2 linked regions of the Desulfopila inferna genome follow. The protein of the gene in region 2 interacts with the protein of the main gene of each other region in a pairwise test. Links are inferred from orthologs where the notes say so. Each region holds a gene or a part of one and is shown on either strand. Other genes may lie near its edges. The genes, in order: JWG88_RS04295 and acpP.

Region 1 (7,428 bases), on a different replicon or contig from region 2:
TTCATCTTCCCGGAGAAATGTCGACTCGGTTACCAGCATATCTACATCTTTGGCTAAGTCGAGGGCGGCATCGCACATGGCGGTATCCATGATAAAAGCAAAGGATTGACCTCTGCGAACCACACTGACGTCCTCAAGGTGTATCACCTTGCCATTATGGATGATTGAGCCCTTTTCTTTGAGTTCACCTGCCGTTGGCCCGGAGATCTCCAGTTCTTCCAATCTTTCCCTGATCATATTGACACTGTTTCTTTCTTCAATCTTATAGCCGAAAGTTTCCATACCGTGCTTTAACCGTTGTGCCGTTATGATCAGGGTATCGTCGGAAAATATGATGCCTTCCTGATAAATTGGATGTGGTTCAACGAAAGCCGCTTTGTAATAACTTGCCACTTCTTGAATATGTTGAAAATACCTTTTGCCGGAAGCGGGGAAGTAAATCTGCACAGGATGGGGAACCCGGTCCAGAGAAAGCCGCTGAAGCACGCTCGAAAGCCCCAGGCAATGGTCGCCATGAAAATGGGTGATGAAAATTTTCGTAATTTCGGTAGCGGAGATGCCTGAAAAAATCATCTGCCTCTGCGTCCCTTCACCCGGATCGAAAAGAAATCCATCCTTATCCCATTTCAGAAACGAAGCGTGCTGATTACGATTTGTGGTGGGTACCTGGCTTGCCGTCCCGAGAGCTGTGAACCTGCGTGTTGACATTGGAAGAGTCGGCTGAGAAAAGGTTGAAGTTAGCAACAACATAAGATGAGTTGCGCATAAACCCAACAAAAAAAGAGAGACCGAGTCGAGTCTGCAATCTGCTTAAACGGGAAGGAGATTGTCCCAAAATGTCAGGTCAACCTTAAAAAAGTATACCCATGCCTGGGCATTGACAAGTTGGCTGTCCTGCTTACAATATCATATAATTATCGAGACGTTAAAAATTTAGTTTTTTGATGTTTCCGTAATTTTCACATCACTCAGCATCGCTATATATTCTTGTGGGGTCTATTACCGCTAGATCGAAAAAGGTCTAGCCAGTTTTGGGGACCAGTGGAATTCTCATCTATGAAAAAGGACGAACATCTGTTCCGGAGTTCCTGCTTTTTCCCAATCAAAAAGACGTTAAGACAAAAAAACTGTAAACCAGGATATTGGTGCCAAGCATTGAAATTATTGTTTCGTGGGTTTGTTGGCAACGTGTCAGATGTATTTTGGTAGTTAAGATCATGTGCATTGATAAGCATTGAATGCTCAAGTGTTGGTTTTTAACGGTCGTGGTTTTTTGTTTTTATCGAAGGTTGACCATTAAGGAGAGGAGGGTCTCGTTGAGGGCTAAGGGGGGATTTCAATATCAACAGGCTCGGAAAAGAAACAGTAGAGCAAAAGATTCCGGTACGAATTAGAATTCGGTTCTCATCGGCTTAAAAAACGCGAATTTCTCACCAGACAACATTAAACACATTGAAAAAGATGAGGGTAACATGAAAAAAAAGATTATATTTTTAACGGCCATTGTCTTATGCATCTGCTCACCGGCACTTGCCATAGACTTCCCCGGTGGAGGTCTCAATTTCTCCAAATCATCCACCGCCTATTCATCCCAGTATTTTGATAAAATTTTACAGGCTTATGGCCTCCAATTGGAAAGCCATGCTGGGATTCCTGCCACTTATGCCACAGTAGTGGACGGTAAAGCAGCATTTAATGCAACCTCTACGGCATATACACCAGTTCAGTATCATTCAATTCTTACGGCTTATGGCCTTGAGCTTACCCCTGAAAGTGTACAACAGAGACTGCAGGGCAGTTCCTATGCTGCAGTTGCCGGCGACAGGATAGTTTTTGGCGATACACCAACTGCGTATGGTAGTGAGTGGGAAAATATCATCGGCGCATATAGCCTCGCTGCACAGCCTGAACCTGAACCTGAACCTGTAGTTACGCAGCAACCGGCAGTTCCAGGGGATGATGATGGTGATGGCGTTCCTAATCATCAGGATGCCTGTCCCGGCACTCCGGAATATGCAGCTGTAGATGAGCGAGGCTGCTGGGTCCTTGCTTCTGCCGGCCTGCTGTTCGATTTTGACAAAGCGGTCATTAAACCGGAATATTATTCTCTTCTCGAGAGCACCAAAATGGTGTTTGATAATAATCCCGAAATGAGAGTACAGGTTGAAGGTCATACCGATAGTGTCGGATCGGCGGAATACAATCAGAATCTGTCGCAAGAGCGTGCTCAAGCAGTTGTTGATTATCTTTCCGAGAATGCAGGTGTTGAACGGGAGCGGCTGCAAGCTGTTGGTTATGGAGAGAGCCGACCAGCCTATTCGAATGAAACAAAAGAGGGTCAGGCTAAAAACAGAAGGGTGGAATTCACGCCTATACAGTAACACGGCCAAATTAAACTGAGATTTGGGGAAAAATACTGCCTGAAAGTGGCTATTTTTCCCCAAACTCCTCTGGAAATCCCCCTACCTCTCGTCGTTTGATTATTGAAGATCAAAAATGATAGGCGACGCCCAGGGTGAAATTGAAATATTCAATTCCATCAAGATCGCCGGTTCCCATCGTATAGTTACCTTCAATACCCAGCGATACCTCCCGGCTCACAAATACATCTGCCCCTAATCCCACTTTCCATGCGAAATCAGAGTCATCGAAAGATTCGGCATAAGCATACTGATCGATGCGTACCTCGGAATCAAGATCAGCGTTCATTATCCCTCCTCCAACTACCACTGACAGCTTTACATTCTCATGGTTGAGCGGAAAATATCCCTTCATCACAAACATGAACGTGGTCACTTCTAAACTGGCATCTCCGCTAACATTCATGCCTGCAACCTGAAAATCGTTCAAACTGTCTTCAAATTCATCCAAGTAGTCGAGGTTGAGTTCAAGATCAAACAACGGGTGCAACTTGTAGCCAAACTTGAGGTTTGCCCCCCACGAATTATCATAATCTCCACCATCAAAATTCTCTACAGCATAAGAACCACCCGCCCCAATATAGAATCTTTCGGGATTTTGTGCGTAAGCTGAAGCTGAAAAGAAAATTACCAACACTACTGCAGTAAAAACCAAATGCTTTCTCATGCTTTCCCCTCTCTCTGATAAAATTAGATAGAACCTTTGCGTGCCAATTGTGCATTAACTGCACAATATTGTTAATAGTTGAACTACATACAAGCTGCAAAAATCAGTTAAGGATATCTGAAGGTGGATTTTTTAGCAAGAAATTCCTATCACCTGGAAACAGTAACTGCTTTGCAGAGTAGGGCGAAAGTGCTATTTGCTAACAGTACTATTTAGATCATTATTGAAGCTCACGCCGGATGTAATAAAATTTGATAACTGATAATCTCCATTTCCAGGTCGAGTTCTTGTCTACAACCTCAAAGTGGTGCACCGTTAACTCTTGAGAGGTGAATGTTTTTGCGAACGGTTCCAAGCATCACCGCAATTTTTTGAGGTAGCTTTTTTTTACCGGGAAGGGAAACTCGAAGAAGGACGAACCAGCTTTAAAGTTAAAATGGGGTATTTAGATATTGCAACCCGTTTTTGAAGATAAATGCTTCAGAAAAATTGAAAAGAAAAGAAGTGTACCTCTTCCGTGGCAAAGAGGGGAATCTTAGGTCACCAACTCACATTATCTAAAAAAAAAGGACTTATGGCAATTAAGCCATAAGTCCTTGAAATGTCTTGGTAGCGGGGGAAGGATTTGAACCTCCGACCTTCGGGTTATGAGCCCGACGAGCTACCGAACTGCTCCACCCCGCGTTGCGAGGAAAAATATACAACGATGTCCTTTGAATGTCAATGGCTATTGTTGAGGTAGATTCATTTTTATAAGACCGTGCAGTTTTGCGGAGATTTCCTCCGGAAGCTGGACAAGCCTGCCTTCCCGGTTGACGGCGGCATGAATGGTATAGCCTTTTACCAAGAGCTTGGGTTGTCCTAGTTCGGGGTCATCGCGGGTGATGCGGTAGTGAAAGCGGCAGGATACCTTTTTCAGCGTATCGATCGCTGTTTCGATGGTGAGAAGATCATCGTAAAAGGCGGGGGCCTTGAAGCGTGAGAAGCATTCGGTGACCGGAAGAAGAATTCCCAGCTTCTCGATGTCCCGATAGCTGCAGACCCAGTCGCGCATCATCTCAGTACGGCCGATTTCAAAGTATCTGAGATAATTGGCATTGTAGACGACTCCGGCGGCATCGGTGTCGCCATAAAGTACTCGGCACCGGCTTCTATGGACCGGCTCCTTCATTTTGAGTTGCATGGCTGCTGGAGAAGTGTATTGATCAGTTCGTGGCCGTTTTCAAGCAGCCGGATATTTTTAGATTGTGCCGATCTTTCCGAGAACGACAACCCGCAGCCGTTTTCGGTATGGCGGGAATCGTAGAGCAGAGTAGGTACCGGATCAATGGTGTGGGTGCGCAGGGCGATCGGGGTGTAGTGATCGGTGGTGACACTCACACGAAAGTCCACTCCTTTGTGGTGCAGCGCCTCGATGATATAGCCCACAATTTTGCTGTCAAAATCCTCAATGGCCTGGAGCTTGTTCTTGATCGAACCCTGATGACCCGATTCATCGGGCGCCTCCAGATGAACGAAAACAAAATCCTGGCTTTGTAGGGCCTCAAGAGCCGCTTCGGCTTTACCCCGATAGTTGGTGTCGAGAAAGCCGGTCGCTCCGGGAACATCGATGATCCGCAGTCCCGCGTTGACCCCGATGCCTTTGAGCAGATCAACGGCGGAGATCATGCTGCCCTGGATATTGAAGCGCTCTCTGAAGGTGGGCATCTGCGGCATTTTTCCCTCACCCCAAAGCCAAATGGAGTTGGCGGGCAGCTGTGAGTTGGCGAGTCGTTTCCTGTTGACCGGGTGCTGCGCCAGCACTTTTTCAGCTTTTGACAGAAGATCTGCCCAGCTATGGTGTCTGAGGTAATTGTTACGGAACCGGAAAATATTCTGTTCGATATAATCATGTGGCGGAACCGTCGCCAGTCCGGGCAGATCTCCCCTGAAGGTGAGCAGGTGACGATAGCTGACTCCGGCAAAAAAATGAAAGAGATCGCCGCCGCATTCTTCCTCCAGGGCGGCTATCAGCTCGCCGGCCTCCGCGGTGCTGATATGGCCGCCGGTAAAATCGACCATGTCGATCACTTTCTCCGACTCGAATGCCAGAGTAACCAGGTTGCAGCGAAAGGCAGTTTCGTCCGGGGCCAGCGCAATTCCCATGCTGGCGGCTTCCAGGGGCGCTCTGCCGGTGTAATATTTTGCGGGATCGTAGCCCATCAGAGAGAGATTGGCAACATCGCTGCCCGGAGCATAACCCTCGGGGATAGTCTTAGTGCGGAACAGTTCACCTTTCCGGCAGATTTCATCCATCGCCGGTGTTGCGGCGGCTTCCAGGGGAGTTGCATTGCCCAGTTCAGCAAGGGGGAAGTCCCCCATGCCGTCGCCAACCAGAATCAGATATTTCATTTGCCTCTCCGCGCTATCAATGGCCGTTTTTGTCTTCTATCAGACCCCTGATCGTCACTGTCGGGTCTGTAATAACATCGAGAGCATTGATTTCGGCGATGGCCTTTTGCACTTCGCTTTCCCTGGCCATGTGCGACCTGAATACGATAAAGACCGGATTGCCCTTGCCGCGGCTTTTCTGGATCATCGATTTGATCGAAATGCCATGTCGGCCGAATACACCGGTGATCTTGGAAAGAACTCCAGGCTGGTCGACCGCTGTGATGCGGAAGTAATAAGGGCACTCCAACTCGCCCATGGGGGTGATATCGGGAGTGGAGATATTTTCCGGAAGATAGGAGAGCGAGGGCACCCGGTTGACGGATCCTGCAATGATGTTTCTGCCGATATCGATGACGTCGGCGGCAACGGCACTGCCGGTGGGCATCATTCCGGCTCCTTGTCCGTAGAGGAGGACATCTCCGACTATATCACCGGTGAATTGGATGGCATTGAAGGCACCGTGGATATTAGCCAGCATATGAGACTCCGGCACCATGGTGGGATGCACCCGTGCCTCCATATGACTGCCGTGGTTGTGGCTGATGGCCAGCAGCTTGATGCGGTAGCCGAATTCCCTGGCAAACTCGATATCGATGGGATGGATATTACTGATGCCTTCCGTGGTGACATGGTCGAGGTGAACGTGTTTGCCGTAGGCTATGGTCATCAGGATAGCAAGCTTATGGGCGGTATCGATGCCTTCGATATCATAAGTTGGATCGGCCTCGGCGAAGCCTTTCTGCTGGGCGTCCCTGAGAACGTCTGCGAAGGCGTAGCCGTGCTCCGTCATTTGAGTAAGAATATAGTTGGCGGTACCGTTCATTATTCCCCTGATTGAGAGAATGGTGTTGGCGATCAGTCCTTCCTTGAGTGATTTGATCACCGGCATTCCCCCACCGACACTGGCCTCGAAGCCGACCTCGACATCGTTGGCGGCTGCTGCTGAAAAAATTTCGCGGCCGTGGGTGGAAAGCAGCGCCTTGTTGGCGGAAACTACATGCTTGCCCTTGGCGATAGCCTTGAGGAGAAACGATTTGGCGGGTTCGATGCCGCCGATCAGCTCGACGACGATATCTATCTGTGGATCTTCAAAGATATCATTGGCATCCTTTGAGAAAACGGTTTCCTGAAATTCCTGCGGCAATGTATCATGATTAATATCAGCCACCCTGGAGAGGAGAACCGTAGCTCCGCTACGCTGTTCAATCAGATCTTTCTGCTGCAGCAGCGTTCGGGCGAGTCCCTGTCCTACGGTGCCGAAACCTATGAGGCCTACCTGTATCTCTCTCATAACCTTTCTATCCATTCTACCCATTGTGTGGGAACATTGTGAAAATTGTAGCAGCTCAGGCTCCCGAACCGGACCAGCGGTCCTGGGTAAACAACCTGATGCAGATGCGCCAGCCTACCCGCTTTACGGCTTAATGTCAAAAAAATACAAAAGATAATTTACTGGCCTGTAAGGATAAAGTAGTATATAGTTTCCTCCTGCCTGGCAGGAAAGCGCAGAAAGTAATCGCTAAAGCCACTGTGAAAAAGAGCCGATGATTCCGGTTGAGAGGATAGCCTGAGAAGAGAGAAAGAGAGTCCTCTTGAGCCGCAATCGGGTGTCGGAGTGCTTGATTATGTTTTTTTGTGTATCTCCCTCCGCTGGAGAAGAATATAAGGTTTCTCCGCCGTCAGATGATTTTTCATTGCCGGTGGTATTAGTACCTTACACCTGAGAGTCTATCATAAAAAACAAGGAAGCGGAAAGTGCATTAAAGACCAATAGCTTAAATATACCACCAAGGCGCTTATCCAGCTCAGCTGGGTTAGCTATCTTATAGCTGTTTTTCGTATTTTAACTTCAAAGGAGAAAGTAATGGGTAAAAATATCCTGGTTTTTGGACCAAATGGAAGCGGTAA
Region 2 (5,728 bases):
CGCTGCATTACAACAACACCATTGGTGCCGCCGAAGCCAAAGGAGTTGGAGAGGGCATTTCTGATCTCCATCTTTCTGGCGCTGTTGGGAACATAATCAAGGTCACATTCCGGACTTGCTTCGAGAAGATTGATTGTTGGAGGAGCAATCTGCTCCTGTATGCTGAGAGCTGTGAATACGGATTCTATACCGCCTGCCGCACCAAGCATATGCCCTGTCATCGATTTCGTGGAGCTCACGGCCATCTTGTAGGCATGATCTCCAAATACCTCCTTCAAGGCATTGGTCTCACAGCGGTCATTGAGAGGGGTAGAAGTTCCGTGGGCGTTGACATAGTCGATTTCATCGGCGGCCAGGTTTGCATCCTTTATAGCCATGCGCATGCATTTGATGGCGCCGGCGCCATCTTCCGGCGGAGCGGCAATATGATATGCATCGCTGCTCAGGCCGTAGCCGACTACCTCGGCGTAAATTTTTGCACCGCGGGCCTTTGCGGACTCCAGCTCTTCAAGAATAAGTATTCCCGAACCTTCGGACATGACAAATCCATCCCGGTCCTTGTCAAAGGGTCTGGAAGCCAGCTTGGGCTCGTCATTTCGTGTGGAAAGTGCTTTCATCGCGCTGAACCCGGCAATACCGACGGAGCAGATAACAGCTTCGGTACCGCCTGAAATGATCATGTCGCAACTGCCGTTCTTGATATGCCTGTAAGCTTCACCTACCGCATGGGTTCCTGCGGCACAAGCCGTTGTCAGGGCAAGATTTGGCCCGGTCGTGCCAAAATGCATGGAAATATGACCGGAAGGCATGTTGGGGATTACCATCGGGATAAAAAACGGGGTTACCCGTTTCGGCCCACGTTCGAAAAGAACCTTGTGATACTGTTCAATTGTCGGCAGACCACCCATGCCGCAGCCGGTTATGACACCCACCCTGCAGCTGTTCTCTTCGGTTACGCTGAAGCCGCTGTCTTCCATAGCTTCAATGGATGCTGCCAAGCCATACTGTACGAAAAGATCCAGATGTTTTGCCGTCTTTTTATCAAGAAACTGCGAAACATCGAAGTCTTTAATTTCACCGGCAATTTTGACCGAATAATCGCTTGTGTCAAAACGGGTTATAGAACTTATCCCGCTGACTCCGTCACAGATGTTCTGCCACGCCTTCTTGACACCAATGCCAAGTGGAGTGACAAGTCCGACTCCAGTCACTACTACTCTGCGGCTCACGATAATTACTCCTTTGGTACCTTTAATTTTTTTCTTTGTTACTGGAAGAAACGAATTTCCCTAAAGGTACTTATCCAGCTCCGCTGGGTTAGCATATTGGAGACATAAGTACCTATGTCCTTATATCTCCAAGGAAATACAATGAGACGGCCCTGCTATTTCAGTTTACTGACATAGTCAATAGCATCCTGAACGGTAGCGATTTTTTCAGCTTCCTCATCAGGAATCTCGATATCAAAGCCTTCTTCCATTGCCATAATAAGCTCAACGAGATCAAGAGAATCGGCACCCAGATCATCGACAAATGATGCGTTTGGAACTACTTTCTCTTTCTCTACACTTAATTGTTCTACAATAATATCGACCATTTCTTGATCTATAGCCATTTTCAATCTCCTAACTGTTGAAATATTAGGCAATGCTGTTTTTCACGGCACCGCCACGTTTTATCGGTAAAAACGATTTTACAGAAAATCAGTTACCATTCAAATGGAATTTTCTCCATATAATATGCAACTGTGTGGTTACAAAAATCAGCTCTAACGTAATACATATACTTAAACTATAGCAAGCTAAAATACTATTTTGCCTGCTTACATGTACATACCACCATTTACATGAATTGTCTGACCGGTTATGTAGCCTGTATCTTCACCTGCCAAATAGGCGACGGCGGAGGCGACATCCTCGACGGAACCAAGTGTTCCCATGGGGATTTCACTCTTGATTTTCTCTTTGACATCATCGCCGAGAGCTTCGGTCATCTCCGTTTCAATATATCCCGGAGCAACGCAGTTGACGGTTATGCCCCGACTGGCATACTCTCGTGCCAGTGATTTCGCCAGACCGACCAACCCGGCCTTGGCGGCGGCATAGTTTGTCTGACCGGCATTTCCGGTTGATCCGACAACCGAGGTAATATTGATAATGCGGCCCCAGCGTTTCTTAATCATTGTCCGCGAGGCCGCTTTGGAACAATGGAATGCGCCCTTCAGGTTGGTAGTGAGCACCGCATCCCAGTCAGCCTCTTTCATTCTGGCGACCAGACCGTCACGGGTGATTCCTGCATTATTGACGAGAATATCCAGGGAGCCTGCAGCACTGATAATCTCCTTCACGCTGCTCTGGACCTGTTCACCGTCGGCAACATCAAAAGCGATAATCTCTGCTGTGCCGCCTGCCTTCTCGATCATCGACCTGGTTTCTTCCGCAGCATCCGGCCGGCTCACATAGTTGATATAGACCTTGGCCCCAGCAGCCGCCAGACGGATACAAACAGCTCTGCCGATCCCTCTGCTGCCCCCGGTAACCAGTGCGATTTTTCCCTGTAAAGTCATTATTTCCGCTGCTCCTCTATCCTGGTGATGAGCTTGGGTATGATCTCGTTCAAATCTCCAACGATGCCGAAGTCGGCAATATCGAATATCGGAGCATTTTTGTCACGGTTAATGGCCACAATCGCCTCAGCCGACTGCATCCCGGCGACATGCTGAACCGCGCCTGAAATACCACAGGCCACATAAAGCTTGGGAGCGACGGTTTTTCCAGTCTGGCCCACCTGATGAGGGTAGGGAATCCAGCCTGCATCAACCACCGCGCGAGAGGCCGACACATCGGCACCAAGTGTCTCCGCAAGTTTCCGAATCAGCTCAAATCCCTTTTCACTGTCGAGGCCGCGCCCTCCGGAAATGAGAATGTCCGACTCCTGGATATTGACGTTGCCTTGAGAGGCGACAACCGATTCAACCACCTTGATTCGGCTTTGAAGTTCTTCGGGCTGCGTTGTCACCGTTACAATATCTCCCTGCCTGGCAGGATCATATTCATTTGCCTTCATCACCTTAGGACGGACTGTCGCCATCTGCGGGCGTGAGCGCGGACATTCGATGGTGGCCATAATATTGCCGCCGAATGCCGGTCTGGTCTGCAACAGTGCCCCATCTTCATCCCTGATTTCAAGGGAGGTACAGTCCGCGGTAAGTCCGGCATTGAGGGTGGTTGCCACACCGGGAATGAACGATCTGCCGATGGCGGTAGCACCTGCCAGCACGATTTCCGGGCGATGCTCGCTAATCAGTCTGGTGACGATTGCGGCGTAGCTGTCTTCGGCAAAATTGCCCAGTTGAGGATGCTCGACGGCATAGACCGTATCGGCACCGTAACCGATGAGTTCGGCAGCGGTTTTCTGTATACCATCACCGATCAGCACCGCAGCGAGTTTGACGCCGCGCTTGTCGGCCAGTTTTCTGCCGATGCCTAGAAGCTCTAGAGATACCGCGGCAAGCGCGGATTTACGAAATTCGCAGTAGACCCAGACTCCGGACCAGCTGCTAAGATCCGTTTTTAGATTGTCTCCGCTGATCTCCATTACCAGCGCTCCGGAATCGCAGGCATCGACACAGGCGCCGCACAAGGTACAGCTCTCTCCGATGACCGGCAGACCATCCACCATTTCTATTGCGGCAAAGGCACACTGTTCCTCACAGATACCACAGCCTATACAGATTTCCTTATTCAGTTTTAACATGTGTATCTCTGTGGGGATTATAAATAGGGTTTGAGCTTTTCGACCAATTGATCGATCTGCTCGTCAAGGGAACCGGTGAATACCGCTCTTCCCCCTCGTGGTTGCGGCGGGAAGACTCTGACAACCTGGGTCGGCGAACCGGGCAGTCCGATGGAACCGGAATCGGCCTCGATATCAGCGGCCGACAAGGTGGTGATGACCGCCTTCTTCGCTTTCATCTTGCCCTTCAGCGAAGGAACGCGGGGTTCATTGATATCCTTGACCACCGTCAGCAGCGCCGGAAGACCGATCTCGACGACATCATAGCCATCATCCATCATGCGTTCGGCAACAAGCCTTTTCTCGTCCGCTTGCCGTATCTTCTGCACACAGGTGAGATAAGGTATATTCATCCTTACGGCCAGTCCCGGACCTACTTGCGCGGTATCGCCGTCAATGGCCTGCTTGCCGCAGAGAAACAGATCAAAGGTGCCGAGCCTGGCAATGGCCTTGGCAAGCGTATAGGCAGTCGCCCAGGTGTCGGACCCGGCAAAAGCGCGGTCGGAGACCAACACACCATTATCGGCACCGCAGGAAATGGCCAGACGCAGAACCTCTGCAGCCTGGGGAGGCCCCATGGTAATTACCGTAACCTCACCGCCGAGCTTTTCCTTTAACCTGACCGCCTCTTCCAGGGCATATTGGTCATATGGATTCATTATTGATTCCACACCTTCCCTGGCAAGTGTGTTGGTTACCGGGTCAAGGCGGACATCATTGGCATCCGGTACCTGCTTAACACAAACAACAATTTTCATGAATACCCTATCCCGGCGTTGCAAAAATTCTTCATCCGCTTCGTGAGTAAATTACGAATGGAGCCTCTTACTTTGCCATCGTTGAAATCTTTTAAGTAATTGCGTGATTTACGCCTCAAGGTCTCGTGTACTGAAAAGAGCGGACAACGATGTGACCGCTCCGTGAGTAGTTATCGGGCGTATTCCTTGTTCAGTTCCTGTCCGATGACATTGCGCTGAATCTGATTGGTTCCCTCATAAATCTGCAGAATCTTAGCATCTCTCATCATCTTTTCGACCGGGTATTCACACATATACCCATATCCTCCCATGACCTGCACGGCATCGGTGGTCACCCTCATCGCCATATCGGTAGCAAACACCTTGCTCATTGAAGATATTTTCGAGATATTTTTCGGATGAGCGTCAATATGTCGGGCCGTACAGTAAACAAGGGATCTCGAAGCTTCTATATCTATCGCCATATTTGCCAGCATATGCTGTACGGCCTGGAAGCCTATGATCGGCTTGCCGAACTGAACACGCTGCTTGGCATAGACCGCAGCCTCATCCAGAGCGGCTTGACCAAGACCGACACCCAAAGCGGCAATTCCGGGTCTCGAGGCATCAAGCGTCTTCATCACCGTAATAAATCCGGTACCCTGGCGGCCGATCAGGCGGTCCCTGGGAATCCTGCAGTCCTTGAATATCAGCTCGGTGGTGGAGGAAGCCCGAATTCCCATTTTCTTTTCTTTCGGTCCACAGCTGAAACCCGGATCACCCTCTTCAACAACGAACATCGAAGCTCCGCGAGGTCCCTTGCTACGGTCGGTTATGGCGACAACAGTGTAAATCTGGGCCTCGCCGCCATTGGTAATCCACTGTTTGGTACCATTAAGAACCCATTCGTCACCATCGAGCACCGCCGTGGTGTTAATACCTGAAGCATCGGAGCCGGCATTGGCCTCGGTCAAACCGAAGGCCGCGAATTTCTTGCCCGAGGCCACATCCGGCAGGTATTTCCGCCTCTGCTCTTCGGATCCGGAAAACAGCAGGGGATAGATTCCCAGCGAACTTGCGGCAAAGGCTGTGCCCACACCGATACATCCACGGCCAAGCTGCTCCAGCGCCAGTACTATGTCGAAACACCCACCGCCGAATCCGCCGTACTCCTCGGGAATAGGAATGCCGAAAAG

What was found.
Region 1: the proteins of acpP (region 2) and JWG88_RS04295 interact in binary tests that used the Escherichia coli proteins (3 or more experiments, as listed by UniProt). The link is inferred for Desulfopila inferna from one-to-one orthologs.

The regions. Positions count from the first base shown.
Region 1 is NZ_JAFFQE010000002.1:56,036-63,463, reverse strand. What follows is about bases 2,537-5,529. They hold JWG88_RS04295 (acyl-CoA thioesterase), read right to left. Parts: upstream 4,259-5,529; coding sequence 3,815-4,258; downstream 2,537-3,814. Other genes in these bases: JWG88_RS04285 (homoserine dehydrogenase), read right to left, coding at 5,495-5,529; JWG88_RS04290 (cofactor-independent phosphoglycerate mutase), read right to left, coding at 4,255-5,478; JWG88_RS04305 (porin family protein), read right to left, coding at 2,537-3,087. Also shown: JWG88_RS04315 (MBL fold metallo-hydrolase), read right to left, coding at 1-708; JWG88_RS04310 (OmpA family protein), read left to right, coding at 1,473-2,381; more of JWG88_RS04305, read right to left, coding at 2,491-2,536; more of JWG88_RS04285, read right to left, coding at 5,530-6,811; JWG88_RS04280 (adenylate kinase), read left to right, coding at 7,385-7,428.
Region 2 is NZ_JAFFQE010000003.1:24,073-29,800, forward strand. The notes cover bases 1-2,709. They hold acpP (acyl carrier protein), read right to left. Parts: upstream 1,616-2,709; coding sequence 1,385-1,615; downstream 1-1,384. Other genes in these bases: fabF (beta-ketoacyl-ACP synthase II), read right to left, coding at 1-1,229; fabG (3-oxoacyl-[acyl-carrier-protein] reductase), read right to left, coding at 1,823-2,566; JWG88_RS08340 (electron transfer flavoprotein subunit alpha), read right to left, coding at 2,566-2,709. Outside these bases: more of JWG88_RS08340, read right to left, coding at 2,710-3,756; JWG88_RS08345 (electron transfer flavoprotein subunit beta/FixA family protein), read right to left, coding at 3,774-4,553; JWG88_RS08350 (acyl-CoA dehydrogenase family protein), read right to left, coding at 4,724-5,728. UniProt on the Escherichia coli protein: Carrier of the growing fatty acid chain in fatty acid biosynthesis.